3 regions of the Pseudarthrobacter sp. PH31-O2 genome follow, and region 1 is predicted to be linked to each of the others. Evidence: riboswitches for the same ligand, from Rfam matches in the RefSeq annotation. Region 1 holds a riboswitch; each other region holds the start of a gene.
What was found. A riboswitch is a leader RNA that binds a small molecule or an ion and turns the genes downstream of it on or off. The one in region 1 is predicted to bind S-adenosylmethionine.

Region 1 (9,880 bases):
TGGCCCTTGATCACGGCCGCGGCGCTAGGCGGCTGGAGTACCACCATCCTGGCGCCGGACAGCGGCCGTATTCTGCTTGATGCCAGGATTTGGTCCATCAGCGACGGTTCCCTGGAGCTAGGGGTCGGCTTTATGGTCCGCGGGCTGGCCATCGCGCTGCCGGCGGTGCTGCTGATGAGTTGTACGGATCCCACGGACCTGGCGGACGCCCTCGCGCAGAACGCGAAACTCCCGCACCGCTTTGTCCTCGGAACGCTTGCCGCGATGCGTCTTGTGGGATTGATGGCCGAAGAGTGGCACACCATTGGGATGGCCCGCCGTGCCCGCGGTGTGGGTTCCCACGGGAACCCCCTGCAGCGGCTCCGCGCCACCTTGGGGCAGAGCTTCGGGCTGCTGGTGCAGGCCGTCCGGCGCGCCTCCCGCCTCGCTGTCACTATGGAGGCCCGCGGCTTCGGCGATGCGCCGCGGACCTGGGCACGGAAATCCACCTTCAGCGCCCTGGACGTCTGGGTGGTTCTCGGCGGACTCCTGATCGCCGGTTCCGCCGTCGCGGCGTCGTTGGCGGCAGGCACCTGGAACATGGTCTTCCTTGCCCGGCAATAGCGATAATTATCGCACGGAACGGGTATCGCAGCGATTTTTCCGGCGTCTTATCTGAAATGACCGGAGGAATACGTCACCCATGATATTTTTGCGGGATGACTCAACAGACTGCTGAACACGTTGGTGCGTTACTCCGCGATGCCCGCGGGCAAAAAGGCTGGACCCAGGGCCAGCTGGCCGCCGAGCTGGGAACCAGCCAGAGCGCCATCGCCCGAATGGAACAAGGCAAGCAGAATCTGAGCCTGAAAATGATCCAGCGTCTTGAGGTTATTTTTGACCGGAGCATCGTTAAGGTGGGGCGGCCCGCCATGACGCATCTGCGGGTGGAAGGCGGCCGGACCCTGTCCGGTTCGGTGGACGTCAACAGCAGCAAAAACGCAGGTGTCGCCCTGCTGTGCGCCAGCCTGATCAACCGCGGCACCACCACCCTGCGCCGGCTCGCACGCATCGAAGAAGTGAACAGGATCGTCGAGGTGCTGACGAGTATCGGTGTCGAATGCGTTTGGCTCAACGCCAGTGATCTTCAGATCCGGCGCCCCGCGGCCCTGGACCTTGACGCGATGGACATCGAGGCAGCCCGCCGGACCCGCAGCGTCATTATGTTGCTGGGCCCGCTCCTGGACGAATCCGCCGAATACCGGCTGCCCTATGCCGGCGGCTGCGACCTTGGCACCCGCACGGTGCAGCCGCACATGCAGGCGCTGCGCCAGTTCGGCCTCAGCGTGGACGCCAAGTCCGGCTACTACGCCGTGCAGGCGCCGCCCGCGGACGCGGCGGACCGGTCCTTTGTGCTCAGCGAACGCGGCGACACCGTTACCGAAAACGCCATCATGGCAGCCGCCCACCGCGGCGGGACCACAGTCATCCGCAACGCCAGCCCCAACTACATGGTGCAGGACCTTTGCTTCTACCTGGAGATGCTCGGGGTCCGGATCGACGGCGTAGGAACCACCACGCTGAAGATCACCGGCCGCCCCTCCGTCGACGTCGATGTTGAATATTTCCCGTCCGAAGATCCGATCGAGGCGATGAGCCTGATCACCGCCGGCATTGTCACAAACTCGGAAGTGACCGTCCGGCGCGTCCCGATCGAATTTATGGAAATCGAGCTCGCGACGCTGGAACAGATGGGTCAGCAGCTGGAAGTGTCCGGGGAGTATCTGGCCCGCAACGCGCGCACCCGGCTGGTGGATGTCACCACCCGGCCCTCGGTACTGCGGGCACCCGAGGACAAGATCCACCCCATGCCGTTCCCCGGGCTGAACATCGACAACCTGCCCTTCTTCGCGGTCATCGCCGCGAATGCCCAGGGCCAGACGATGATCCACGACTGGGTTTATGACAACCGGGCGATCTACCTGACGGAGCTGAACAAACTCGGCGCGCAGGTGCAGCTGCTGGACCCGCACCGGATCTACGTCAACGGCCCCACCAAATGGCGTGCGGCAGAGGTGGGCTGCCCGCCGGCCCTCCGACCCGCTGCCTGCCTGCTGTTGGCGATGCTCGCCGCCCGCGGCGTATCGGAACTGCGCAATATCTATGTGATCGAACGAGGCTACGAGGACTTGGCCGAGCGGCTCAACACCCTCGGCGCCAAAATCGAGTACTTCCAGGACTGAGCGACCCCGTAGCGAGGCGGCGCGCTTCACGGAGACCTGGCGCACAATGGAATCATGCGCACCTTCGGTGTGGAGGAGGAACTGCTCATCGTGGACCCCGAAACCGGGATGCCGCTTCCCCTCGCCGACGCCATTTTGCCCCGGCTGGAACCCCCGAAGCGGGCCTCCGGCCGGGCCGGTTCCGCGCAGCCGCCGGTCTATGAGGAACCGAACTTTAGCTATGAGCTCAAGCTGGAACAGCTTGAATCCCGGACCCGGCCGTGCCTGGAGTACGCCGAGTTGCTCCGGCAGCTCAGGCAGGGCCGTGCCCTCGCGGACCGCGCCGCCAGGGTGCATGGCGGCCGGATCGCCGCCCTCGGCACGTCGCCGCTCGGCTCGGCAACCCACCTGACGCCGAAGCAGCGGTACCTGACCATGCAGCAGCGTTTTGGGCGCACCGTCCGGAACCAGCTCACCTGCGGCCTGCACGTCCACACCCTTGTGGAGTCTCCGGAAGAGGGTGTGGCAGTGATGGACCGGATCCGCGACAAACTTGCTGTGCTGATTGCCCTGAGCGCAAATTCGCCCTACTGGAACGGTGCTGAGACAGGATTCGAAAGCTACCGCACCCAGGCTTGGAACCGCTGGCCGGGATCGGGCCCCACCATGATCTTCGGCAGCCTTCCGGTCTACCGCCGCGTCGTAAACCGTCTGGTGGAAAGCGGCGTCCTGATGGATGAAGGAATGGTCTACTTCGACTCGAGGCTGTGCCGGCACTATCCCACATTGGAGGTCCGGGTCGCAGACGTTTGCCTGCGGGCCGAGGACGCCGCGCTGATCGCCGTGCTGGTGCGTGCGCTTGTGGAGTCCGCGTCCCGGGAATGGCACGACGGCGTTGATCCCGCCCCGGTGCCGACGCTGCTGCTGCGGATGGCCGCCTGGCAGGCCAGCAACTGCGGACTGCGCGGGCAGCTGCTGGACTTCGGGACCTTCGTCCCAGCCCCGGCTGCCGAAGTGGTCCATGCCCTGGTGGACTTCGTAGCGCCCGTGCTGGTGGATCAGGGCGAGCTGGACTTGGTGCGCCATGGTGTTAGTCGGATGCTCGCCGAGGGCACCGGGTCGCAGCTGCAAAGGGAACCGTTCGACGCCGGCGGCCTGTCCGCCGTCGTTGAACGCGCCGTCGCGGCGACCGTGCCGGGACCGGACACCGGGGAACCCGCCGACGGGAGCACAACGCTGGGCCCGGTCCGGCGGCGCTGAGTGTGCAGTTCACGGCAGTTCTCCGCCAAGGCATCGCCGCTATCTGCCAACTCAAGCACCGCAAACGGCGCTAGCAAGATTTGAGCGCCTGCTCGAGGTCGCGGATCAGGTCCGCAATATCCTCGAGTCCCACCGAGAGGCGCACCACGCCGTCACTGAGCCCGATCGACGCACGGCCCTCCGGCCCCATAGCGCGGTGCGTCGTGGTGGCGGGATGGGTGATCAGCGACTTCGAATCGCCGAGGTTGTTGGAGATATCGATGATCCGCAACCCGTCCAGCAGCGCGAACGCAGCCTCCTTCGCCGAATGCCCGGCGGACGCGGCGAGCTCGAAGGTCAGCACGGTGCCGCCGGCTTTCATCTGCCGGGCGGCCAGCTGATGCTGCGGGTGGGACTGCAGCAGCGGGTACTTGACCCAGCTGACCGCGGGTTGCTCCTCAAGCCACTCGGCCAGCCGCAGCGCGGAGGCACAGGAGTGGTTCACCCGCAGGGCCATCGTCTCCAGGCCCTTGGTCAGCACCCATGCGTTGAAGGCCGAGAGTGCCGGGCCGGTATGGCGCATCAGCTGCTTGACCGGGCCCTCGATGAAATCCCTGGTGCCCAGGATCGCGCCGCCAAGGACGCGACCCTGGCCGTCGATGTGCTTGGTGCCGGAGTAGACGATCACGTCCGCGCCGAGCTCCCCGCAGCGCTGCAGCAGGGGAGTGGCAAAGACATTATCGACGACGACCGTCGCCCCGGCCGCGTGCGCCATTTCGCTCACTGCCGCGATATCCACGATTTCCTGCATTGGGTTCGAGGGCGACTCGAAGAAGACAGCAGTGGTGGGTTTGGCGAGCGCCTCGCGCCACTGCACCAGGTCCGGGCCGTCAACGAAGACCGTCTCGACGCCCCAGCGGGGCAGGATCTCGTTCAGGATCACAAAGCATGAGCCGAACAGCGATCGGGCCGCCACCACCCTGTCGCCGGCGGCCAACAGGGCACCCAGGGCAGTAAAGACAGCGGACATGCCCGACGCCGTGGCAAAGCAGGCCTCGGTGCCTTCGAGCAGCCGGAGCCGCTCCTGGAACGTCGCCACAGAGGGATTGCCGTAGCGGGAGTAGACGAAACGCTCGTCGTGGCCGGCGAAGGCGCGTTCCGCGGCGGCCGCCGATTCGTAGACGAAGCCGGAGTTCAGGAAGACCGGTTCTGACGTCTCCTGAAATCCGGTGCGGTCGAGTCCGCCGCGGACGGCCTGGGTGTCCGCGCTCCAGTCGGCGGCATCAGGGTTGAATGTCACTTAGTGTCTTCCGAGATTGGTGGGGAGGCCGCGGTTTTTCCAGCCGTTGACAGTGCGTTGGCCCTCGCCGTCGGGTTCGCCCTCAAAGCCCTCAAGGATGTTAAAGGAGGTAAAACCGTCCTCGGTGGCGACGATTGCGGCCGCGACGGAGCGCGCGCCCGAGCGGCACAGGAACAACAATTCGGTGCCGCCGGCTTCGGGGGCCTGTTGTCTCAGTTGCGCCAGAAACTGCGAATTGGGGATGCCGCCGGCGAGGCTCCACTGGATGAAGAGCGGATCATTCTCCGTCGCTTTGGTGTCCGGAATTCCGGCGCTGGCCCATTCACCCTCGGTGCGGACGTCCACCAGGATGGCGCCGTCCCCGAGCTTGGACCAGGCCTCCTGCGGGCTGAGGTCCCCGGCGTAGCTCACGCGTGGCCCCCGCCGTCGAAGTCGAGATCGTCCACGGCGCTGGCGACGGCCGCATCGGCGTTGGCGATCGCCGCCGGCAGCACAAGTGCCTGGGCCACGACGACGTTGCTGCCGTTGAACGTGACAGCCGGGCCGCCGTGCAGAACGTAGCCCTCGGTGAGGGCGGCCGATACACGCTCGCAGAAGGCGCGGTCATCGGCTCCGGTGAACAGACGGTACAGCAGTTTCTGCTCGGCGGCACCGGCGACTGCGGGGGACGGGGCCGGGGCTTTGTTCGCTGCTGTCCGGGGGACAGCAGCGGTGGACGCGTCAGGCATGACGGATCTCCTTCTTTCACGCTTGCAGCTCGAATGGTCGATATGCCGAGTACTCACCTGAGGCACCCCGCCGCGGAAGGGAGGGTTGCCGACCGGCCAGTCAGGGCTTGGCGCCGGTTCTCATTACTCCCAAAGAACGTAACACCTGTGACGCCGGACCGCACGGCGGCGGCCGTCATGTTAAGGAGCGGGGTGGAAACGGAGGTTTGTTCATAAGCCATTCGCCAGCGGTCATGCCAGCGTCCCCATCCACGTACTCGGGGGATTGCACACAGGTACAAACCCCCGGGGCCTCGAATTTGAACCGGGGAGGCTTTCGGGTAGTTCCTACTCGGGACTTTTGGCAGTCGGCGCGACTTTACTGAAGGACCAGCGCCACGGAAGTCGCCAGGCCCTAAAACGCCATCCGAGGATCGCTCAGTTTTGCGGCCGGCTCTGATGATCCAGCCAGTTAGGCCGGTGCGGCGCCGTCGACTGCCGGGCCTTTAACAAGGGAAGGGGACTGCTATGGCCGCGATATATGTTCTACTCATTATTCTCCTGAGCACGGCCTTGGCCGCTGTTATCAGCACACCCGGCCGCCAGGTAACGGAAGGGTTGATTCCGAACCGGCCCTCCGGTGCGGACGCCGGCGGCGATGGCCGGGTCCGGGCTGCCAGGACGGCACAGCGGTGAGGCCGCGCGTATTGGTCACCGGCGCCTGCGGCCCTGCGGGCCAGGCCATCGCGGCCCAACTGAAAGCGCGCGACATTCCTGTCCTCGGGACGGACATCCTCGAGCTGCCGGACGGGGCAGGATTCACGGTGTTCCCCGTCCCGCACGCGACGGACGCGGAACGGGTATCAGCACTTCGGCGACTGGTTAGCCAGGAAGGCATCAATCTTGTCATTCCCACGGTCAGCGAGGAACTGCCGCAGCTCGCCGCGTTCCGGGCGGCGTTCGGAGCGGACGTACGTGTGATGATCGGCGATCCGGGCCCGGTGGCGTTGGCCCATGACAAGCTCTTTACGGCCTGGCAACTACATGCAGCGGGCGTTCCCGTGCCCCGGTTCGGCGTGCCCAGCGACTTCGCCGGTGCGGACGCTGCAATGGCCGCCCTGGGCGGACCGGTCGTCGTCTCACCCCGGGCGTCCCGAGGCGGCCGGGTCGTGACAGTCGTCGATGGCCGCACGGAAATGGACTGGCAGCGACTGCCGGACAGCCGCATCGTCCAGGAATTCATCCCCGGAAACGAGTACCGGCCCATGGTTTTCGGAACACCGGCGCACAACGGTGCCGCGCCGTTTGCGGTTGTTGTGGCGAAGGTTGGGCCGGCGGACCGCATCGTTGGCAACGCCGTGACCACTCGCCGGGCCGAGGCGGGCGAAGCGATCGACGTGGGCAACGTGGCGATGGCTGCGGTCCGCGCGCTGGGCCTCACGGGGCCTGTGGAGGTGGACGTTCGTCGACGCGCCGACGGGACACCCGTGGTTCTGGCGGTGAACGCCCGCTTCGGATCGAACAGCGGACTCGCGCCTGAGCTGCTCGATGCGGTGCTGGCGTCCTTTATCCTGCCCTCCTTCAACCCGGCGTCGTTCCGGCACTGCATGGGGCCGTTCGCCGATGCCATGGGTTGAAATGAACGTCACCGCAGCGCTCCCGGCGGCCCAGTTCCCGCTCGTCCTCCTCGGGCTGCCGGTCCTGTTGTTCGGGCTGGTGAAACTGCTCGTTGTGCCGCTTGCCGTCTGGTTCGAACTTCGGAGCGCCCATCGCCGACGCCGCGAAGTCCCCACGATGTTCGATGCGTGGCCCCGTGTGTCGATAATTGTCCCGGCATTCAACGAGGCAGCCGCTATTGAGAACTGCGTCCGATCGATTCAGCGCACCCGCTACGACCGGTACGAGCTGATCCTGGTGGATGACGGTTCAACGGACTGCACCGCCACGATTATGGCGGCTCTCGCTGCCAGGGATCCCCGGATTAAGGTTCTGGCGCAGGCCAACGCCGGCAGGGCGGCGGCCTTGAACTTCGGGATCCGCAACGCCGCCGGCGAGATCCTGATGTTTATCGATGCGGACGTCATTCTTTCCCGGCACACCGTCGGGATGATGCTCCGCGGATTTGACGACGAGCGAACCGGCGCGGTCTGTGGTGATGGCCGGCCGGTGAAGGTCAAAGGGGTCCAGGGCCGGGTGCTAACCTTCACCGGCCACATCGGCGGCGGCCTGGTCCGGCGCGCCCTGGCGGTAGTCGGCTGTATACCCACCGACGTGGGTGCCATCGGCGCCTTCCCGCGCAGTGTGCTCGAACACGTGGGACTGTTCCGGCAGGACACGGTGAGCGAAGACCTGGAACTGGCCTGGCGGGTTCACAAGGCAGGCTACCGGGTGGTATACGCCCCGAGGGCTGTTGTCCTGGCGGAGTCTCCCTTGACCGTTGGCGGCCTCTGGCGCCGACGGGTCCGCAGGTACCTCGGCCTGTTGCAGACCATGGCCTTGCACAAAGATCTGATCGGCAATCTCCGGTACGGCCCGTTCGGAACGCAGCTGGTGTTCCACGCCATTACCATGGTGGTCCTTCCTGCGCTTCAGATCCCGTTGCTCCTCGGCGTGGCCGTCCTCCTTGCGGCCGGCTACCGCCCGCCGGCCGGCGTCGACTGGGTGGTCCTGGCCTGGTTGGGCCTGCTTGTGTCTTTGGTCCTGCCGGTGTGCGCGCTGGGCGCCAACCGGGCGTGGAAAGACTTGCGGCATGTATGTGCGCTGCCGCTGATGCCGTTTTATTCGTTGTTTACGAGCCTGGCCGTGATCGCCGCACTGGTCCAGGAAGTCCGGGAGAGGGTACTCCGCCGGAACAATCCCGTCCGAACGGGATCCGGTACCGCCGGCGCCCAGCGGCCACGCGCGCAGCTCAGGGCCTGAAAGCTGCCCCGATCACTGTGCCTACCCGATGGTGGCGTACAGCGCGTTGAGCTCCGCGGTGAGCTGCTTGCGCTGTTCCGGGGTGCCGATTTCCCTGCTGTCGATGTGGTTGACGGGCGCCAGCAGCCGGATGCTCGAGATGAGCCACACGGCGTCGGCGTCGTAGAGGTCGCGGGGCTCAAGCGGTCCGTAGCCCAGCTCCCAGCCGGCGGCCTTCGCCGCGGTAAACAGGGCACCCTGCGAGGTGCCGGGCAGGATCCCGCTGTCGAGCTGCGGGGTTATGAGCCGCCGGAGGGTCCGCACGCCGCCGGCACCGTCGTCGGCGGTTTCCAGATGGGCAAGCAGGACAGTCGACGTCGGCCCCTCCAGGACCTTGCCGTCCGCGGAGGTGAAGATAACGTCGTCGGCACCCCGGGCATGCGCGTAGCGCAGCGCGGCCATGTTGACGGCGTAGGAGAGCGTCTTGGCGCCCATGAGCAGCCAGGGCGCCCGTTCCGCGACTTCACTGTCATAGCCGCGGTCCAGCAGGATGACGTCGATCCCGGTCTCACGTTGGCGCCGGCCGATGGCGCCGGGGACGGAGGCCTGGACCCAGCAGGTGGGCCCCGCCGCGCCTTCAACGCCCCGGGTCACGAGCAGTTTAACAACGAGTTCGTCGTCCGTTGAGTCTCCGGCGCCGGGTACGTGCCGGCCCCGGTACTCGCTGATGGCCGTCGCGATCGCCCGGCGCCAGCGCTCCTCCGCCGGGAGGTCAAGCTCCAGCAACCCGGCGGAACCGGCCAGCCGATTCAGGTGCGCCTGAAGCTTCCGTGGCTGCCCGCCAACGGCCAGCAGCGACTCGAAAACACCGTCGCCGCGGGTGGCCCCCTGGTCCGTCGCCATCAATTGCGGCTTCGTGGCATCGGCCACCCGGCCGCCGTCGAACGCGGGATCCAGGAAGACCAGCACCGGGGCCGGGCCGGGAACACCGGCAGGAGAATTCATGACTTTAGCTTAGCGCCGCGGACCACGGGATAGGATTTGACGGTTGCCCGTTCCGGAAAGGTTCCGCGGGTCTGGAACTTGAGGGGTTCACCTGTGCTGTGGCCATTTTCGCTGGCGGAGACACTCCCGCCCTGGATGCTGCTGATCCTGTCCGTCGTGGACCTGGGGATCCGGGTGCTGGCACTGGGCATCATCCCCGGAAACCGACGTCCCACCACGGCCATGGCCTGGCTCCTGATCATCTTTTTTGTCCCCGCACTGGGCTTGGTCCTGTTCCTGCTTTTTGGCAACTTCAGGCTGTCCCGCAGGCGCCGTGCGCAGCAGGACGCCGTGAATACCCGGGTACGGGCCGGCACCGCCGATCTGGCGATGCAGGAAAGCCGGTACAGCGGCCCGGAATGGGTGGCCTCCGCAGCGGAACTGAACCAAACCCTCGGTTCACTGCCGATGGTGGACGGCAACCAGGTGGAGCTCCTGCCCGGCTACCCGGACTCGATCAAGGCGATGGCAGCGGCCGTCCGTAAAGCAGA
Region 2 (9,880 bases), on a different contig from region 1:
CATCGCAGTCGGGAGGCCGGCGTTAGGCTCGTCACAGGGCAGTGAGGGAGAGCCCGAGCGCTGCTGCGGCGAGGCCGAGGATTAGGTTGGCGGCGACGTTGAGGGTGGCGGCGCGGTAGCGGCTTTCGCTCGCAAGCCGGACAGTGGCGGTGGTCCAGGAGCTGAATGTCGTGAGGCCGCCGGCGAGTCCCGTCGCGAGGCCGGACTGCCACTCAGGCCCCAGTCCCCAGTGTGCCGTGCCGCCGATGGCCGCGCCGATGATAAAGGAACCCGTCACGTTGACGGCGAGGGTGGTCCAGGGCCAGTGGGAATGACGGGCCGGGAAGGAGTTAGCAAACCAGGAGTCGACGGCGAAGCGCAGCAGGGCGCCGGCAACACCGAAGGCTCCGACGAGCAGTGCCGTGATCATGATGCCCGGCCGGTCAGATCAGCCATTGCCTTTCCGGTCTTCCACCCCGCGGCCGCCGCACCGAGCCCCAGGACGAGTGAGAGTCCCAGATAAACCAGCGAGCTGGTTTGGAAACCGGCCCTGAACTGCTGGTCCAGGGCGAACACCACCGCCGAAAACGTAGTGAAGGACCCCAGCAACCCGGGTCCGAGTCCGGCACGCAGCCAGAACGCCGTCTTCGGCCGCGCGATCCAGACGGTGGTGAGGGCCGCGAGCACAAAACTGCCGAGGACGTTGATCGCCAAGGTGGTCCAAGGGATTGTCCCGGCGGATTCCGGGAACACCAGGCCGGCCCCGTAGCGCAGCTCCGTTCCGATCAGGCCGCCGACGGCGACGGCCGTCCATGCATGCCAGCCCGGCGACCGGTCATGCGCCGCACCCGCCGTCCGGGGGAGCGACTTTGCCGTGTGTTTCATACCCCGGCTCCGGTCAACTCGGCCCGCACTCAGGACCGCCCGAGGCTGCAGCCGGGATGGGTAACGTCACTGTGGACCCAGAGGGCGGAGGCGACTTCCTCGGCCAGATCCACTTCCTGCCCGGCCGCGCCCGAGCCGATGCGAACTACCAGGGCGCCGCCGAAAGGCTTGCGCCCCAGCACCTCGACGTCGTCGTCAAGGTCGATTTCTTCCGCGGAAAGGTAGCGCAGGAGCTCGGGGTTTTCGTCACTGATCCGGGTAATCCGGCCGGTGTGCCCATCGTCGAGCTCGCTCATCCGGTGCGCCACCGGGATCAGGACGGAGCCGTCGGCGGCAGGGATCGGATCCCCATGCGGATCACGCCGCGGGTTCCCGAGCTTGGCTGCCATCCGCTCAATGAAGGTGTCCGAGACGGCGTGTTCGAGCAGCTCGGCCTCGTTGTGAACCTCGTCCCAGCGGTAGCCGAGTTCCCGGACCAGGAATGTTTCGATGAGCCGGTGCCGTCTGACCATGGACAACGCCAGCCGGACACCGTCGGCGGTGAGGGTGATCGCGCTGTACGGCTGGTGGTCCACGAGTCCCTGGTCCTTGAGCTTGCGGACCATTTCGGAGACCGAGGAGTTGGCGACGCCGAGGCGTTGTGCCAGCTGGGTGGAGGTGATCGGCTTGTCCTGCCACTCCGTAAAGGAATAGATGACCTTGACATAGTCCTCGATCGAGGAAGAGGGCAGGCTGGTCTTCACAGCATCCAGCCTACCGTTAGCCCGCGCTGGCGAAGGTCAGCCACAGCAGTGCGAGGTTAAGCGCGACCACCAGGATGACGCTGACGACAGCTGCGATCCGAAGCGCCATTCCATCGGCGAACCGGCCCATCAGCGACTTGTTACTGGTCAGGACAACCAGCGGGATCAGCACAAAAGGGATTCCGAAGCTCAGGACAACCTGGCTCAGGACCAGTCCCCAGGTAGGATCGAAACCCACGCTCAGCAGCACCACCGCCGGTACCAGGGTGATGATGCGCCGCAGCATCAGGGGGACCCGGATCTTGAGCAGCCCCTCCATAATTGAGCCGCCGGCGTAGCAGCCAACGGACGTGGAAGCCAGTCCGGAGGCGAGCAGCCCGACGGCGAAGATGACGCCGATGACGGGTCCGAGGCTGCTGGTGATGGCGGCATGGGCTCCTTCGATGGTGTCTGTTCCGTCCGCACCGCCGAGGGTCGATGCGGCCAGCAGCAGCATCCCGATGTTCACAAGACCGGCGAAGGCCAGGGCGACGACCACGTCCCAGCGGGTCGCCTTGACCAGCCGGGCGAGGGCCGGGGCGGGAACATGGACGTGCGGGTCCGGACGATGCCGGTCCCTGGACAGTGCAGAGTGGACGTAGATGGCGTGCGGCATCACCGTGGCGCCGAGCATGCTCGCGGCCAGCAGCACAGTCTCGGGACCCTGGAAGCCCGGGATCAGCCCGGCTGCCACACCGGCAGGATCAGGCGGGCTAACAAAAAGGCCGGCCAGGAACCCGATGGTGATGATGCCGAGCAGGAAGATAATGATGAACTCAAATGGCCGCTGCTTGTTCCGGGCCTGCACGGCGAGGAGTCCCATGGAGACGGCGCCGACGATTACGGCGCCAAGGGGCAAAGGCAGTCCAAAGAGCAGGAAGAGCGCGATTGCCCCGCCCACCACCTCGGCAAGGTCAGTGGCAGCAGCCACGATCTCGGCCTGCACCCAAAACGCCCGGCGCCAGAACGGCTTCAGCCGCTCACCAAGAATCTCCGGCAGGCTTTTGCCGGTGACAAGCCCGAGTTTGGCGGACTGGTATTGCACCAGCACGGCCATAATGTTGGCGGCCACCAGGACCCAAACGAGCAAGTAGCCGTATTGCGCTCCGGCGGTGAGGTTGGCCGCCACGTTGCCGGGGTCCACGTAGGCGATCGCGGCAACAAATGCCGGCCCCAGCAGGCCGATCATGGCCCGGCGGCCGGCCGGTTTCGGCCGGGCGGCCGTCGCCGGTCCCGCGCCGTCGTGTCCTGTTACGTCCAGCACTGGGCTCCCCTGCTAGGTGCGTCGCCGTCGACGCGGGCGGCAACGGCGGGTGGATGCCTGCGCCGAAGTTTGCGAACGCCTACAAATAATTATTAGGCATACCGAAACCATAAGCCACGGTGGCTGTCCGCGGCAACGTCGACGGCTCCAAAAGGACCTTTCCGGCCGGTGTCAGGACCGCACGGCCCGCCAGCTCTGTGTCAGGTAGGGGAGCGGGATCACTTCATCGCCCTGATGGCCCAGGTGCTCGTGCAGATACCAGTCGAGGTTGCCCAGCACCTTGGTGCGGGTGGCCTGGCCGGCCGCCAGGTAGTAGCTGCGGGACTTCGCCAGCGCCAGGATGTCTGCGCCGCGCACCGGATCTTCCCACCGGGTGAGATGGCTCTCCAGTCCCGTAAATTCAGGTCCCAGCGGCGGTGTGAAGTGCGGTTTGTGCACGTCGCCGGCATGCATAATGCGCGAGAGCCGGTGCACCCAGGGAACAGACGTGTCCAGCTGGTTCCAGATCAGCCCCAGGACACCGTGCGGGCGGAGGATCCTGGCGATTTCCGTGCTGGCCAGCAGCGGATCGCACCAATGCCAGGCCTGGGCGACTGTCACCACGTCGAAAGCACCGTCGGGCAGCCCCGTCCGCTCCGCGGTACCCTCGACGGCGGTGACCCCGGGAAGCGCCCGGCGCAGCTGTTCCAGCATGTCCGCGGATGGGTCCACTGCCACCGTGCGCAGGCCGCGCCCGACCAGCAGCGCCGTGAATTTCCCGGTTCCGGCGCCGAGGTCCGCGGCATCCGCTGCGCCGCCGGGGATCAGCCAGCCAGCCGATTCCTCGGGATACCCGGGCCGGACGCGGTCGTAGTGTTCCCCGCCGTCCTGAAAGCTGTGCCCCAGCTCCTGGCGCCGCCCCTGGGGCAGCTTGGGTCCGCCGCGTGCCACGTTTGATCTCCTTCGGCAGGTCCGGGTACGTACCTTGTGAATTTACCGCACCGGGCAGGGGCCGCGTTTGCAGGGGCCGTGTCTGCCGGCGCCGCCGGAGCCAGCGCCGCCGCACCGGCGGCCGTTAGTCCAGCGTGCAGGGCGCCGCCCCGGCCGTGCCGGGGGTATTGGGGGCCCAGTGCGGGTAGCTGCGGGTGTCGTTGGACGGTACCCAGCGGCCTGCGTCCACCACGTAGTCCCAGCCGAGGCCGTTCCCGAGCAGCTCCCGGACTCCGGTGAGCAGCCGCTGGGCGTCATCAAGCCTGGAGCCCAAACCGAAGCTTGCCCGAAGCGACCCCGAGGGCAGGCCAAGCCGCCGGAGCAGCGGATGCGCGCAAAACCTGCCGTCGCGCAGCCCCATACCGTGCTCGGCGGACAGGTAGGCTGCCACCAGGCCCGCGTCGTAGCCTTCCACCGAGAAGTTGACGACGCCGATGGTGCCGGCGCCGGGAAGGGTTTGTGACCCGGTGCCCGCCCCCGGCCCTGCAGCCGCGTCGAAGGTACCGCTGTCGGAGAAGATCTGGTGGACCGTCACACCGTCGATCCGGGCGAGGCCCTCCACCAGGAAGGACCGGATGGCGTTCTCGTGCGCGTGCCACTGGTCCGGGTCCAGCCCGGCGATGATTTGCGCGGCCCGGGCCAGGGTGGCGGCGCCGAGCACGTTCGGGGATCCGCCCTCATGCCGGGCGGGTCCCGTGGTCCAGCTGACGGTGTCGATCCGGGCGTCCTGGACGGCCCCGCCGCCCGCGAGGTGCGGGATGCCGGCGTCGAGCCAGTCGGGACGCCCGATCAGGACGCCGGCACCGAAGGGTGCGTAGAGCTTGTGCCCCGAGAAGGCGATGTAGTCGAGATCGTCCGTGGAGACGTTGATCCGCCGGTGCGGGGCCAACTGGGCGGCGTCGACGACGATCCGGGCGCCGTAGTCGTGCGCCAGCGCTGCCAGGGCGCGGATAGGCAGGATCTCGCCGGTGACGTTGGAGGCACCGGTCACGGCAAGCAGGCTGACGCCGCCGTGTGCGAGTTCCTCGCGGAGCAGCTCCAGGGTGGCCGCGAGGGTGGGGGCGGCAATGACGCTGCGGTGGGGTACCCGCTGCCAGGGCAGGAGGTTGGCGTGGTGTTCAATGTCGAGGTAGAGCACCTCGCCGGTATGCTCGCCGTTGACGACCGGCAGGCAGCCGGCCAGCAGGTTCAGCGAATCAGTGGTGTTCCTGGTGAAGATCACCGCATCGTCCGGCCGGCCGCCAACGAAGTCGCGGACAATCCCGCGGGCGTTCTCGTAGACCGAGGTGCTGATCTGGGAGGCATAGCCGGCGCCGCGGTGGACGCTGGCGTAGAACGGCAGGATCTCGTTGAGGTAGGCCGAGACCACGGACAGCGCCGGAGCCGAGGCACCGTAGTCCAGGTTGGCGTAGCGGACATGTCCGCCCTGGATGAGAGGCGCCTGGATCTCGGCGCCGGTCACCGCGGCCAGCGGCCGGCGGGCAACGGCGAACCGCGGATCGGGATGTGCCGGACCGGTGTCGGCCTGAACCTCGGCGGCGGCAGGAATGGTGGCAGTCGTCATGGGACCTCGCTCGAAAAGGACCCCACGCACCGGGGATCCGCGCTTGCCGGGTCCGTTCCGGACCGGCCAGGTCGTCACCCGGGGCACCCCGCCGCGAATGGAGGGTTGCCGGCCAGCAAACCGGGGTTTAGCGCTGGCACTCGTGACCTGGTTCGAGCCTAGGCCATGCCGGCTTCCGTGGAAAAGGCAGGGCAGGATTGTGAAGTCCTTTGTGACGGGCCGGTACCGAAGCTGCCGAACGGCGCCGGACGCGCTTACAGCAGGTCGTCCAGCCCGGGGTTCAGACGCTTGAGGACTTCGGAGTGCAGAATGGAGTTGGTCGCGAGGGCGTTGCCGCCGAAGGGACCGTCTTCTCCTTCGAGGGAGGTAAAGCGGCCGCCGGCCTCGGTGACGATCGGAACCAGCGCGGCCATGTCGTAGAGGTTGAGTTCGGGTTCGCAGGCGATATCAACGGCACCTTCCGCCACCAGGCAGTAGGACCAGAAGTCGCCGTAGGCGCGGGTCCGCCACACCTCTTCGGTGAGCCCCAGGAACTCGTCAAGGTTGCCGCGCTGCTTCCAACCTCCCAGGCTGGAATATGACAGCGAGGCATCCGGCAGGCTCGCGACGTTGGAGACCTTCAGCCGGGTTGCGGCCGCCAGTGAACGGCCCATGTACGCACCGGCGCCTTTTGCCGCCCACCAGCGCTTTCCCAGCGCCGGGGCACTGACAACGCCGACCACCGGCTCGCCCTCATCGACGAGGGCGATCAGCGTCGCCCAGACCGGGACGCCGCGGACGAAGTTTTTGGTCCCGTCAATCGGGTCGATGATCCAGCGGCGGGAGCCGTGGCCGGAACTGCCGAACTCCTCCCCGAGCACGGCGTCGCGGGGCCGGGACCGCGACAGCTGGCCACGGATGGCCTCCTCGGCGGATTTATCGGCGTCAGTGACCGGCGTCAGGTCCGGCTTCGTCTCGATCCGAAGGTCGAGCGCCTTGAAGCGGCTCATGGTCTGGGCATCTACGGAATCTGCCAGGACATGGGCAAGGCGCAGGTCGTCGTTGTAGCTCGAAGCGGGTTGACTCATGCTTCCAAACTACCGTCAAAGCGGGCAGGGAAGCGGTAGGCGCCGCGGCCTGCTAGGAGACGGTGCCCAGTTCCTTAACGTCCTGGGCTTCCAACCGCGGGTCTGTCCCGAGCAAACGGCGCAGTGAGGCGAGCCTGGCCGGACCGGATTCTCCTGCCTGGCCGGAGGCCACCCAGGCGTCCACGCCGCAGTTGACGGCGCTGGAATCGTGCTTGCAGCCCCGTTCGCAGTCGTCGGTGCCGGGCTCGAGGTCGGGGAAGGACCGCAGGATCCGGTCCGGGTCCACATGCGCGAGCCCGAAGGAGCGGATGCCCGGGGTGTCGATGATCCAGCTCCCCGCCGGCGCATCGTTGACTTTGAGGGCCAGCGCGGAGGATGAGGTGTGGCGGCCGCGCCCGGTCACGGCGTTGACACCGCCGGTGGCGCGTTCGGCGCCGGTGAGGGCGTTAACCATGGTGGACTTGCCGACGCCGGAATGGCCCAGCATCACGGTGACCTTCCCGTCGAGGTAGGCGCGCAGCTGTGCGACGGCGTCCTTGTCCAGCCGGGCGGAGAGCCCGTCATCGGAGCGGGCATCGATGCCCGAGGCGGCGGAGTCCGCCGTCTTGGAAATAATCACCGGGAAAGCAAGGTGCTGGTAGTTGGCGAGGAGCTCGGCAGGATCCTTGACGTCGGCTTTGGTGACAAGCAGCAGCGGATCGATCCCGGCGTCGTACGCGGCCACCAGGGCGCGGTCGATAAATCCGGTCCGCGGCTCGGGATTGGCGGCCGCCACCACGATCACCAACTGGTCGGCGTTGGCGACGACGGCGCGCTCGATCGGGTCCGTGTCGTCGGCGCTGCGCCGCAGCAGGGTCCTGCGGTCCTGGATCCTGACCAGCCGGGCCAGGGTGTCGGGCTCGCCGCTGACGTCGCCGACCAACGAAACGAAGTCGCCGGCCACTACCGGGTTGCGGCGCAGTTCGCGGGCGCGGGCGGCGATGATCTTCCGTTCTGCCCCCGCGCCTTCGGCGACGACGGCGGTGTAGCGTCCGCGGTCAACGGTAATGATCCGCCCGGTCACGGCATCGTCGTGGCTGGGCCGGTCCTTGGTGCGGGGCCGGGTGCCTTTTTTGTTGGGGCGGATCCGGGCGTCGGATTCGTCCCAGGAATCAGTGCTGCGTGCCACCGGAGGCGTCCTTCTCTGCCGGGGAGGCCCCTGCGGGAGGCGTGTTTCCTGCGCTGAGGCCAAGCATGGACTCCCACAGTTGCGGGAAGTCGGGCATGGTCTTCGCCGTGGTCCCAATATCCTCGACAACGACGCCCGCTACGGCCAGGCCGAGGATGGCGCCGGCCGTGGCCATACGGTGGTCGGCGTAGCTGCGGACGACGCCGCCGTGCAGCGGGGCGGGCCGGATGATGAGGCCATCAGAGGTCTCCTCCGCGTCCCCGCCGAGCCGGTTGATCTCCGCCACAAGGGCGGCCAGCCGGTCCGTTTCGTGCCCGCGGAGGTGGGCGATGCCACTGAGCCGGGAGGGACCGCTGGCTAGCGCGCAGAGTGCGGCGACAGTGGGGGCAAGTTCGCTGGTCTCGTGAAAGTTCCCGCCGGTGAGCTCCGGGCCGCCGGTGACGGTCAGGGTACCGTCGGTGAGCGACACGGTGGCCCCCATCTCCGCTAGCACGCTGCGCCACATATCGCCGACCTGCGTCGTCGGGGCCGGCCAGTTCGGGATGCGTACGGTGCCTCGGGTGGCCAGGGCCGCCGCCAGGAACGGACCGGCGTTGGAAAGGTCCTGTTCGATCCTGACGTCAAAGGCCCGGATGGGTCCGGGCGAGACAACCCAGTGGTTTGGGCGGGAATCGTCAACGGCTACCCCGGCTCCGCGCAGCACGGCGACGGTCATGGTGATGTGGTCAAGGCTGGGAACGGGCATCCCTGGGTGTTCGTGGCTCTGGTGTTCGAGGTGCAGTCCGTCCACAAACCGGGACCCGGCCAGGAGCAGTGCGGACACAAACTGCGAGGACGCGCTGGCGTCAATAACGAGGTGGCCGCCGCGCACGGCGGCCGCGCCGTCGACGGTGAACGGCAGCGAGGATGCCGGGCCTCCGTCGGGCGCGCTGACTCTGACGCCCAGCCCGGTGAGGGCTTCGATGATGGGGCCCATTGGGCGCTCGCGCGCGTGCGGATCCCCGTCGAACAGCGTCAGCCCCGGGCGCAGGGCCGCGAGGGGCGGCACGAACCGCATAACCGTCCCCGCCAGCCCGCAGTCCACCACTCCCGTCCCCCCGGCTGCCGCCTGGCTGATGGGCGTGATGGCCAGGTCCGGGCCGAAATCGCCGTCGCCGGGCACTTCCGTGATCCGGGCCCCGAGTTGCCGCAGCGCCGCGATCATCAGGGCGGAGTCCCGGGAGTGCAGCGGAGCCCGGAGCCGTGAGGGCCCGTCCGCGAGGGCGGCCAGCACGAGATAGCGGTTGGTCAGGGACTTGGACCCCGGAACGGTGACTGTTGCGTCCACCGGGTGTCCGGCGAAGGGCGCCGGCCAGAGGGCGGCAGCGTTCGCCGGCAGGGGGTGTGCGGCTGCTGTGGGGGTGGTGCCGGTCATTGCTGCTTTAGGCTCCGACGGTGTGGTCTACGGCTTTGCGTACGGCCTTGTCGGCTTTTTTCATCTGTTTGCCGGTGCTCTTCCGGACATCGGCCGCAAGGTGCTCAGCCCGCCAGGCCAGGCTGGGACGGCCGTCCGTGTCGACTGCGGCGAGCAGGACGCCGCCGGTCAGTGAGACGTTCTTGAGCAGCTGCTTGCGGCGGGCGTTGCGGCCCTCAGTGGAGGTGATGTCCGCGCTGCGCCATTCGACGTAGCTGTTGAGCGCCGAGATGACAGCCAGGATGCTTGCGGCCAGACGTGCCGACTTGCCGAGGGCAAACATAAGGCCGGCCCCGACCTGGGTGCCGCCGATGACCCGGGCGAGGACTTTTTCGCTGGTCTGGAACGGCAGGGACTCCGCCGCGCGGCGCAGCAGGGGTGAGAGCTGCGTGGCGGTGTCATCCGCGTTCTTGAGCTTGTCCAGCCCGGCAAGGACGAAACTGGACGCCAGCATGGGCCGGGCGAGAAAGCGGACAAACGACATGAAATTCCTCCTGGGTGGGCGGACCGCGGGAATGAAGCGGGAGAACCGGTTCTAGTCTTGCACTTTTGTGGAATATTTGCCCGCCGGGCGGGGTTGTCAATAGCAGATTTCAGGCCCTGGTTTAGGGCTGGATGTAGGTTCAGCGAGAGTCAGATCGGCCCGGAACGACTGGCTGGAACACGGTGCCACGGGCAAACGAGTCAGTCGTGGCGCAGGAAGGCGGAACTATGGTTCTGGTGAAGGATACGCCGTTAAGGAACAGTCT
Region 3 (9,880 bases), on a different contig from region 1:
TTTACCGAGGGCATCGGCGACCCCGAACAGGCGAGTCCGGGTGGACACCGGGGCTGGGCGGACCGCGTGGCCGAGGAACTGAGCCGCGGCCACGACGGCTTCGCCTATGCCAACCTGGCCGTCAGGGGCCGTCTCCTGCAGCAGATAGTGGACCAGCAACTGGCGCATTGCCTGTCCCTGCGGCCCGACCTTGTGACCTTGTCCGCCGGCGGAAACGACCTGATCCGCCCCGGCGGAGACCCGGATGCCCTAGCCGAGAAACTGGATTCGGTGGTGCAGATCCTCGCCCTGGCCGGCGCCACAGTGGTCCTCTTCAACGGTCCCGACACCGGTTCCTCCGTGCTGGGCCGGGTACGGAGCAAGGTGGCCATCTATAACGAGAACCTCCGCACCATCGCGGCCCGCCACGACGCCATCATCGCGGACATGTGGTCCCTGCGGCAGCTGAACGACCCGCAGATGTGGGATGCGGACCGGCTGCACTTCTCGCCGCTGGGCCATCACACCATCGCGGCCATGGTCCTGGAATCCCTCAACGTCGAGCACACCCTGGAGCCCCTCTCCCCCAAGCCGCTGCCGCCGCAAAGCTGGCGGCAGGCCCGGTCCGGTGATCTGGTGTGGGCCCGTGAATACTTTGTGCCGTGGGTCGTCCGGCGGATCCGGCACCGTTCCTCCGGCGACGGCGTCACGGCCAAGCGCCCGCTCCCGGGGCCCGTCTTCGGACCCGGCATGCCGCTGGGGTCGGGCGAAGGCCCTCCCGGCACCGGCGAGCCCGTACGGTCCTGACCGGCGCCCGGTCCCGGGCACCCCGGAACCGGTCTGCGCGTTAGGCTGGAAGGACACTTCCTGAAAGGCGTGCCGTGAACAGTCTGTTCTTTTGGATCATCGTTTTGTCATTCCTGGTCCCGATGGCTATGCGCTACTACAAGAAGTCGGTGCGCGGCCGAAACCGGAACCAGGGTATGCCCGGCGGACTGCCGGACCGGTTCGGCAACTTCCCCGGCGCCGGTCCCGGCCCCGGCCAGCACCCCGGCCAGCAGGGAAACCCGCCGCGGGACGGCTTCACCCAGCGGGACTACTACGGCGGATTCGGACAGCTCGGCGCACCGCAGCCTCCCGCGAAGCAGGACTACCGCGCCCCGTATGAGGACAGCCCGGAGTACCTGAATCACCCGCCGCAGGCCGCGCCGCAGCAGCAATGGCAGCCGCCGGCGCCGATTCCGACCCCGGTTCCGACCCCGGAGCCGTCGCCTCAACCGCCGGCGGCCCCGCAGGGCTTCCGGGCGCGCAAGCTCGCCGACCTGGACCAGCGGTACAGCGACGGCGAGCTCTCCATGGAGGACTACATGGCCCAGCGGGCCGAGATCATGAAGGGCTAGCGAAGTCCACGTCGGCAGCGTTCACGGTTCCTGCGGTGCGCCCCGGAGCCCGGTGGTACCGCCAATAGAGATTCGTGTGGGCCACCACAAGTTCCGGCGGCGGCGCACCAAATTCACTGAGGTCCTCGGTGGTGTGGGCGTCCGCCACCAAGGTGACGTCATATCCGCGGGTGATGGCACCGTGGAGTGTGGAGCGAATGCACTCGTCGGTCTGCGCTCCGGCCAGGAACAAACGGCCGATGCCGCGGCCGGCCAGCACTGACTCCAGGTCGGTCGCTTCGAAGGCGTCGCTGTACTCCTTGGGCACCAGCGGCTCCGCCTCGCCCCGGACGAGCTCGGGAACATAGCGCCAGCCTGCGCTGCCGCTCGGGAGTTCCGCCCCGCTGTGCTGCACCCAGACGACCGCCGCCCCGGCGTCGCGCGCCTTGTCCACGAGGGTGGCGATGGTCGCGATGACGTCGTCGCGGCGGTAGGCCGCCGCGACGACGTCGAGCTGCATGTCCACGACGACCAGGGCCGTGTTGGGCCGGTTCTCAAGCGTGCTCATATGCCGACTTTAGTCGACCTGCGGGAAACCCAGGTCGATCACCGAGGTGGCGGGATCCGGCCAGCGGGTGGTGACGACCTTGCCCCGGGTGTAGAAGCGGATGCTCTCCGGACCGTACATGTGGGTGTCGCCGAAGAGCGAGTTCTTCCAGCCGCCGAAGGAGAAGGTACCCACCGGCACCGGGATCGGCACGTTCACGCCGACCATGCCGGCCTCGACGTCGAACTCGAACTGCCGGGCTGCGCCGCCGTCGCGGGTGAAGATTGCCACGCCGTTGCCGAACTCGTTGTCGTTGACAAGCTGCACGGCGTCGGCGTAGCTCTCGACCCGGACTACGGACAGGACGGGGCCGAAGATCTCATCGTCGTAGACCTTCATGCCGGGCTTAACGTGGTCCACCAGGCTGACGCCGATGAAAAAGCCGTTGGAGTCAAAGGCCTGCTCCCGGCCGTCCACCACGACTGTGGCGCCTTCCTCGGCCGCGCCGGCGACATAGGAGGCCACCTTGTCACGGTGCGCTGCGGTGATCAGCGGGCCCATCTGCGAGGCGGGGTCGGTACCGGGCCCGATCTTGAGCGTGGCCATTCGGGTGCTGATTGCCGCTACGAGTTCGTCGGCAATGTTCCCGACGGCGACCAGGACGCTGATGGCCATACAACGTTCCCCGGCGGAACCGTAGGCGGCCGAGACGGCGGCGTCGGCGGCCATTGCCAGGTCCGCGTCGGGGAGGACCACCATGTGGTTCTTGGCGCCGCCCAGGGCCTGCACACGCTTGCCGTGCTCGGCGGCACGCCTGTAGATGGACTGGGCGATCGGCGTCGAACCGACAAAGCTGATGGCCTTGACGTCCGGGTGTTCGAGCAGGACGTCGACGGCTTCCTTGTCGCCGTGCACAACGTTCAACACACCGGCGGGCAGGCCGGCCTCGGCGAAGACCTGGGCGATGAAGACCGCGGATGACGGATCCTTTTCGCTGGGCTTAAGCAGCACAGTGTTTCCGCAGGCCAGGGCGCTGCCGATCATCCACAGCGGCACCATGGCCGGGAAGTTGAACGGCGTGACGCAGGCGACGACGCCGACCGGCTGGCGCACCGAGTGAACGTCGACACCGCCGGCGACCTGTTCGGAACGTTCGCCCTTGAGCGCGTGGGAGAGCCCGGTGGCGAACTCGATGTTCTCCAGGCCGCGGGTGATTTCGCCCTCGGCATCGGAGAGGACCTTGCCGTGTTCACTGGTCAGCAGGGCAGCCAGTTCAGGCCGGCGGGCCAACAGCAGTTCGCGGACCTTAAAGAAGATGGTGGTGCGCTTGGCGAGGCTTGTGGCGCGCCAGCCCGGCAGCGCGGCGCGGGCGGCTTCAACGGCTTCCTGGACGCGGCCGGCAGAGGCCAGGGCGACCTCCTTTTCCTGCTCGCCGGTGGCCGGGTTAAAGACGGGGCCGTAGCGCTCGGCATCGGAGATCAGGGCGCCGTTGATGAAGTGCGGAATGCGTTCCATGGGGAGGATCTCTTTCTAAAAGGTTTAGGGCTGCTTGGCGGACTCGAACGAGCCGTCAACCAGCTTGACGATTGCGGAGCAGTCCGTGCCGGACTGGCCGCCGTCGATGAGCCGCTGGAAAAGCTGCTGGACGTGCTCGCCGATCTCCAGCGGCGTGCCGGTGTCGCGGGCAGCGCTGATGGCCAGGCCGATGTCCTTGTTGGCGAGCTCGGCGGTAAACGTCGGCGCGAAGTCGTTGTTCGAGGCGGCGGTGGGCACAACGCCGGCCACCGGGTACCAGGTCCGCAGCGCCCAGCTGTCGCCGGAGGAGACGGAGGCGATGTCCCAGAAGACCTGCTTGTCCAGGCCCAGACGGTCCGCGAGCACCGCGCCCTCGGCCGTCGAGGCGAGGTTGATAAAGAGCATCAGGTTGTTGCAGATTTTGGCGGCCTGGCCGGTGGTGGCGCCGCCGGTGGGGATGATGTTCGCCGCCATCGGCTTGATGTATTCGGTGGCGTCGGCCACCGCGCCGGCCTCCCCGCCGATCATAAACGTCAACGTGGCGGCCTTCGCACCGCTCATGCCGCCGGAGACGGGCGCGTCGACAAAGCGGAAGCCCGCCGCAGCGGCGGCGTCGTGCAGGGCCTGGGCCGAGGCGATGTCGATCGTGGAGGAGTCCACCAGCAGGGTCTTGGTGTCGGCGTGGGCCAGCACGCCGTCTTCGCCCAGGTACACGGCGCGGGCATGTTCGCCCTTGGGAAGCATGGTAAACACAACGTCGGCGCCGTCAACCGCCTCGGCGATGCTTACGGCGGGCTTGACACCGCCTGCGGCGGCGGTGGCAACGGCCTCAGGGTTGAGGTCGAAACCGCGGACGTTGTGGCCGGCCGCGGCGAGGTTCACGGACATGGACCCGCCCATGTTCCCCAGTCCGATCCAGGCGATAACTGCCATGGCATAAGCTCCTTTGCTTTGGGTCATCCCGTGCGCGCCGCCAAACGCAGCGCCCGGGTTCCGGCAGTGGCCGGATGCTCAGTGTTAAGCATCACACCCCTGCTACAGTGCAATCAAGGGAAAAAACCACAGATGCTATGTGCACGGATGCACATACAGAGTTGCGAGGGAGACCCATGGACGTGAGGCGGCTGCCGAGCCCGGACGATCTGCTGATCCTGCTGACGGTAGCCCGGCTGGGCCGGTTCAACGCGGTGGCAGAGACCCTCGGCACAACCCACACAACCATCTCCCGCCGCATCCTGGCGCTGGACAAACAGCTGGGCGGGCGCACCCTGGAGCGGAGTCCGCACGGCTGGGAACTGACGGACCTTGGCAACGAGGCCGTGGCCGCCGCCGAGGCGATCGAGGGCACCCTCGGTGCGCTCACAAACCGCATCGCGCAGTCCGAAGACGTACTCTCGGGCCTGGTCCGGGTCAGCACACCCGACGGCTTCGGGGCAGAATTCGTTGCACCGGCGCTCGTCCGGATGCAACGTCAGCATCCGCTGCTGAACGTCGAAATGCTCAGCGCCACGCGCAAGGTCAGCCGGAACCGCTCCGGCGTGGACCTGGAGGTGGTGGTCGGCAACCTCGACGTCAGCAATGCGCAGCCCATTTTCCTGGCCAACTACTTTCTCCGGCTGTACGCCAGCCCGCAGTACGCCCGGGACCGCGGACTTCCGGTGACGCTCGACGACGTCCGGCAGCATGGTTTTGTGTCCTACGTCGAATCGGCGCTGCAGGTCGCCGAACTTGGCCACCGCTCCACCCAGCTTCCCGTCCCGCGGTCCAGCTTCCAGGCCACCAGCATCTTTGCCCAGCTGGAGGCGGTCCGCCGGGGTGCGGGCATCGGGCTGTTGCCGAACTTCCTGGCGGTCGGCGACCCCGGCTTTGTGCCGGTCCTGCCGACGGACTTCCAGCGCCAACTTCCGATCTGGGCGGTGGCCCGCGCGGAATCGCTGCGCTCCGCGCCGGTGCAGGCCGTCCTGGCGGCCGTCCGGACCGAGATCTCCGAGCGCCAGGATGTCCTGCTGGGCTGAGCCCGGCGGCCAACAACAACGGCCCTTGTCCCCGCGGTGCGGGGACAAGGGCCGTTGTTGTTGCTGCTATTTCGTTGCAGCTATTTCGTTGCAGTTACTTCTTGCCTGATACTTCCTGCCTGTTAGTTCTTGCCCGCGGCGAGGAGGTCGGCGGTGCCCCGGGCGTCGGCGGCGTCGACGTCGTGGAGCGAGATGCCGCGGGTTTCCTTGAGGAAGTACACCGCCACCATCGTGACCAGGCAGGCACCGAGCAGGTAGATGGCCACCGGGGTGGAGGACTTGAACGTGCTCAGCAGCGAGGCTGCGATGATCGGAGCCATCGATCCGGCCACGATCGAGGTGACCTGGTAGCCGAGCGAGACACCCGAGTAGCGCATCCGGGTCGGGAACATCTCGGCCATAATGGCCGGCTGGCCGGCATACATCAGTGCGTGGAAGAGCAAGCCGATGGTGATGGCAGCAAGGATGATGATGTCGTTTTTGGTGTCCATCATCGGGAAGGCGAAGAAGCCCCAGGTGCCGCCCAGGACGGCGCCGGCCATGTAGACCGGTTTGCGGCCGAGGCGGTCCGACAGGCGGCCGACCATCGGAACCACGGCGAAGTGGACAGCGTGTGCGACGAGCAGCAGCAGCAGGATCCGTGAGGTGTCAGTCTGGACAACCACCTTCAGGTACGTGATCGAGAAGGTGACTACCAGGTAGTAGAGGATATTCTCCGCGAAGCGCAGGCCCATGGCGGTGAACACACCGCGCGGGTACCGGCGGAAGACTTCGCCCACGCCGTAGCCCTTCTTCTCGACGGTGACTTCCTTCTGGGCCTCCAGGAAGATGGGGGCGTCGGTGACCTTGGTCCGGATGTAGTAGCCGATCAGCACAATCACCGCGGAGAGCCAGAAGGCCACGCGCCAGCCCCAGCTGAGGAAGTCCGCGGAGGACAGCGTCGAGGAGAGGATGAACAGCACCGCAGTGGCCAGCAGGTTGCCCAGCGGAACTGCGGACTGCGGCCAGCTGGCCCAGAAGCCGCGGGATTTGTTCGGGCTGTGCTCCGCGACGAGGAGGACTGCGCCGCCCCATTCACCGCCGACGGCGAAGCCCTGGGCGAACCGCAGGAACACCAGGAGGGCCGGAGCCCAGTAGCCGATCTGCTGGAAGGTCGGCAGGCAGCCCATCAGGAAGGTGGCAACTCCGACCAGGATGATGCTGAGCTGGAGCAGCTGCTTGCGGCCGAACTTGTCGCCGAAGTGCCCAAACACGATGCCGCCGATGGGGCGGGCAACGAAGCCAACTGCATAGGTAAGGAAAGCCGCGATGATACCGTCCAGCTCCGAGCCGGAGTTGGGGAAGAAGGTCTTGCCGAAGACGAGGGTCGCCGCGGAGGCGTAGAGGAAAAACTCGTACCACTCGACGACAGTGCCGGCCATGGAGGCCGCGACTACTTTTTTGAGGCCGGACGTCTTGACGTCGGGCTCTTCTGCGCGCCGTGCGGCCGCGTTTTCCGTGCTCATTTCGACTCCTTTGGCATCGTCTTCGACGCCTCGTGGACCATTGGGAGGAGAGCGCCTGTGAGGTGAGACACGCGGCGCCATTCCCCACGAGTATGTCCGGTTCCGGCCCGGGCCTCAACGGCCATTAGTGCAGAGCGCATCTGCAAAAGTGCACACCCGCGGCGGCTTTTGGCTGCTGGACTACCCGAAGAAGTGCTGTCGGAGCTGGGTGTTGAGCTGCCCAATCTCAGTCAGGAAGCCGTCGTGGCCGATGGGCGCCTCGATGGTGTGCACCGCAACGTTGCCCGGCAGGGCAGCCGCGAGCGCCCGGGACTGGTCCGGGAAGTACAACCGGTCCGAGTCGACGGCCGCCACAAGGAAAGCCGCCGTCGCAGGGGCGAGCGCCTCCGTCAGCGCGCCGCGGCCCCGGCAGACGTCATGGCTCATCAGCGCCTCGGTGATGGCGATGTAGCTGTTCGCATCGAAGCGGCGGACCAGCTTGTTGCCCTGGTGGTCCAGGTAGCTCTCCACCTGGTAACGCCCGCGCCCGGCGAGTGACCCGGCACGCAGCGGAGCCTCGGAGTCCTGGGCGTTCCGGCCGAACCGTCCATCCAGCTCTGCGGCCGAACGGTAGGTGATATGCGCTATCCGCCGGGCCAGGGCCAGTCCCGCCTCCGGCCCGGGACCGCCGTAGTAATCCCCGCCGTTGAAGTTGGGGTCCTGCCGGATGGCGAGTGTTTGCGCCTGGGCGAAGGCAATCTGCTCGGCGGTGCTGCTGGCTCCGATTGAAATAACCCCGCAGCGCCGGACCCGGTCCGGGTAGCTGACGGCCCATTCGAGGGCACGCGCCCCGCCCAGGGAACCGCCGAGCACGGCGTACCAGCTCCGGATTCCCAGCGCGTCCGCGAGCCGGGCCTCGGCGTCGGTGGTATCGCGCAGCGTGACCAGCGGGAACCGTGAGCCCCAGGGCTTCCCGTCGGGTGCCGTCGACGAGGGTCCGGTGGAGCCGTAGCAGCCGCCCAGGATATTGATCGAAACGACAAAGTACTTCCCCGTGTCCACCGGGGCGCCCGGGCCCGCGAGCTGCTCCCACCAGCCCGGCTCCGCACTGGCGCCGCGCGTGACGTGGGTGTCCCCCGTCAACGCGTGCTCGATCAGCACGGCATTGGAGCGTTCGGCGTTGAGGGTCCCCCATGTTTCGTAGCCGAGGGTGGCGTCCGGCAGCCGGGCGCCGGATTCGAGAACCAGGTCACCGATCCGGAGGTACCGGACGGTTCCGTCCGGCACAGCCGCGCCGTCCGCGGCGACGCTGCCGCCGGGGTCCGGGGCATGGGAATGGGAGGTCTTGCTTGCGGCTTCACCCTGGCGGGTGGCGGCAATCGTCATGTGAGGACCTAACTTCGCGCTTGCCCGCCGGCAGCTCACCGGCAGGCCAGGTCTTCACCCGGGGCACCCCGCCGCAAATGGAGGGTTGCCGGCCAGCAAGCCGGGGCTGTCGCTGGCACTCATGACCTCCCCTGAGTGTACGAAATGCGGCCGCCCGGTGGCGAAGAATGTGACGCCCGTGTGACTTCCCCCCGGGGAACGGTTGGTCAGACGGTCTTGGCGGCGCGGAAACCGGCATCCAGGTCGGCGAGGATGTCGTCGATGTGCTCCAGGCCGACGGAGAGCCGCACCAGGCCGGGGTTCACCCCGGCAACGACCTGCTGCTCCGGCGAGAGTTGGCTGTGTGTCGTCGACGCCGGGTGAATGACCAGCGAGCGCACATCGCCGATATTAGCGACGTGCGAGTGCAATTCAAGGGCGTCCACAAAGCTCTTGCCGGCCTCGGCTCCGCCGGCGATGTTAAAGGAGACAACGGCGCCGGTCCCCTTCGGTCCGTACTTGCGGCCGCGCTCGAACCAAGGGCTGGACGGCAGGCCGGCATAGGCGACGGATTCGACGTCGTCCCTGGCCTCCAGCCATTCGGCGACCCGGCCGGCGTTGGCAACGTGCCGCTCCATCCGCAGGCTAAGGGTCTCGATGCCTTGGGCGATAAGGAAGGCGTTGAACGGGGACACCGCAGAGCCCAGGTCGCGCAACAACTGCACGCGCGCCTTGAGGATATAGGAGAGGTTCGCGCCGAGGGCACCGTCCACGCCGAGGTCCCGGGCGTAGACCAGCCCGTTATAGCTGGGATCCGGGGTGTTGAAGCCGGGGAACCGTTCCGGGTCCTTGCCGAAGTCGAAATTGCCCGAGTCCACTATCACGCCCGCGATCGCCGTTCCATGGCCGCCGAGGTACTTGGTGGCCGAATGCACCACAATGTCCGCACCCCACTCGATCGGCCGGATAAGGTACGGCGTGGAGAGGGTGTTGTCTACGATCAGCGGGACACCGGCCGCGTGGGCCACCTGGGAGATGCCCTCAAGATCCAGCACGTCCTGGCGCGGGTTGGAGACCACTTCGCCAAAAAAGAGCTTGGTATTGGGCTGCACGGCGTCACGCCACTGTGCCAGGTTGTCCGGGTCCGCCACGAAGGTCACGGAAATGCCAAACTTCTTCAGTGTGTGCGCCAGCAGGTTGTAAGTACCGCCGTAAAGGCTGGGACTTGCCACCACGTGGTCTCCGGCTTCGGCGACATTCAGGATGGCCAGGGTCTCCGCCGCCTGTCCGGAGCTCAGCAGCAGAGCCGCGAGTCCGCCTTCCAGGCTGGCAACCCGCTGCTCCACGGCATCCTGGGTGGGGTTGCCGATCCTGGTGTAAATGGGGGCCAGCTCCGCCAGGGCAAAGCGGTTCGCGGCACTCTCGGCGCTGGGGAACACAAACGACGTCGTCTGGTAAATCGGCAGCGAGCGGGCGCCGGTGGCGCTGTCGGGCTCCTGGCCGGCATGGATCTGACGGGTTTCGAAGGACCAGGCACTTGACATCGGGACACTCCTTAGGGGAGCGGGCACAGCCTGAGCCTGGGCACCGTGGCCC

Region 2: linked by a shared signal. The riboswitch ahead of QMG72_RS00520 (aminotransferase class V-fold PLP-dependent enzyme) and the one ahead of QMG72_RS13515 (DUF1737 domain-containing protein) in region 1 are both predicted to bind S-adenosylmethionine.
Region 3: linked by a shared signal. The riboswitch ahead of metX (homoserine O-acetyltransferase MetX) and the one ahead of QMG72_RS13515 (DUF1737 domain-containing protein) in region 1 are both predicted to bind S-adenosylmethionine.

The regions. Positions count from the first base shown of each region.
Region 1 is NZ_JASIST010000008.1:153,595-163,474, reverse strand. Features, by position in the region: gene QMG72_RS13540 (energy-coupling factor transporter transmembrane component T family protein) at 1-603, shown strand, start outside; gene QMG72_RS13535 (UDP-N-acetylglucosamine 1-carboxyvinyltransferase) at 699-2,222, shown strand; gene QMG72_RS13530 (glutamate--cysteine ligase 2) at 2,277-3,461, shown strand; gene QMG72_RS13525 (O-succinylhomoserine sulfhydrylase) at 3,532-4,740, opposite strand; gene QMG72_RS13520 (rhodanese-like domain-containing protein) at 4,741-5,151, opposite strand; gene QMG72_RS13515 (DUF1737 domain-containing protein) at 5,148-5,468, opposite strand; SAM riboswitch class IV at 5,482-5,596, opposite strand; gene QMG72_RS13510 (ATP-grasp domain-containing protein) at 6,140-7,084, shown strand; gene QMG72_RS13505 (glycosyltransferase family 2 protein) at 7,086-8,366, shown strand; gene QMG72_RS13500 (aminodeoxychorismate lyase) at 8,388-9,350, opposite strand; gene cls (cardiolipin synthase) at 9,486-9,880, shown strand, end outside.
Region 2 is NZ_JASIST010000001.1:123,515-133,394, forward strand. Features, by position in the region: gene QMG72_RS00495 (fluoride efflux transporter FluC) at 32-409, opposite strand; gene QMG72_RS00500 (fluoride efflux transporter FluC) at 406-864, opposite strand; gene QMG72_RS00505 (metal-dependent transcriptional regulator) at 894-1,607, opposite strand; gene QMG72_RS00510 (Nramp family divalent metal transporter) at 1,624-2,910, opposite strand; gene QMG72_RS00515 (class I SAM-dependent methyltransferase) at 3,082-3,840, opposite strand; gene QMG72_RS00520 (aminotransferase class V-fold PLP-dependent enzyme) at 3,965-5,443, opposite strand; SAM riboswitch class IV at 5,478-5,591, opposite strand; gene hisN (histidinol-phosphatase) at 5,698-6,510, opposite strand; gene rsgA (ribosome small subunit-dependent GTPase A) at 6,563-7,678, opposite strand; gene aroA (3-phosphoshikimate 1-carboxyvinyltransferase) at 7,662-9,092, opposite strand; gene QMG72_RS00540 (DoxX family protein) at 9,100-9,615, opposite strand.
Region 3 is NZ_JASIST010000002.1:299,968-309,847, reverse strand. Features, by position in the region: gene QMG72_RS05240 (SGNH/GDSL hydrolase family protein) at 1-786, shown strand, start outside; gene QMG72_RS05235 (hypothetical protein) at 861-1,379, shown strand; gene QMG72_RS05230 (isochorismatase family protein) at 1,366-1,926, opposite strand; gene QMG72_RS05225 (CoA-acylating methylmalonate-semialdehyde dehydrogenase) at 1,936-3,420, opposite strand; gene mmsB (3-hydroxyisobutyrate dehydrogenase) at 3,445-4,353, opposite strand; gene QMG72_RS05215 (LysR family transcriptional regulator) at 4,530-5,435, shown strand; gene QMG72_RS05210 (MFS transporter) at 5,558-6,940, opposite strand; gene metX (homoserine O-acetyltransferase MetX) at 7,121-8,305, opposite strand; SAM riboswitch class IV at 8,317-8,432, opposite strand; gene QMG72_RS05200 (bifunctional o-acetylhomoserine/o-acetylserine sulfhydrylase) at 8,512-9,828, opposite strand.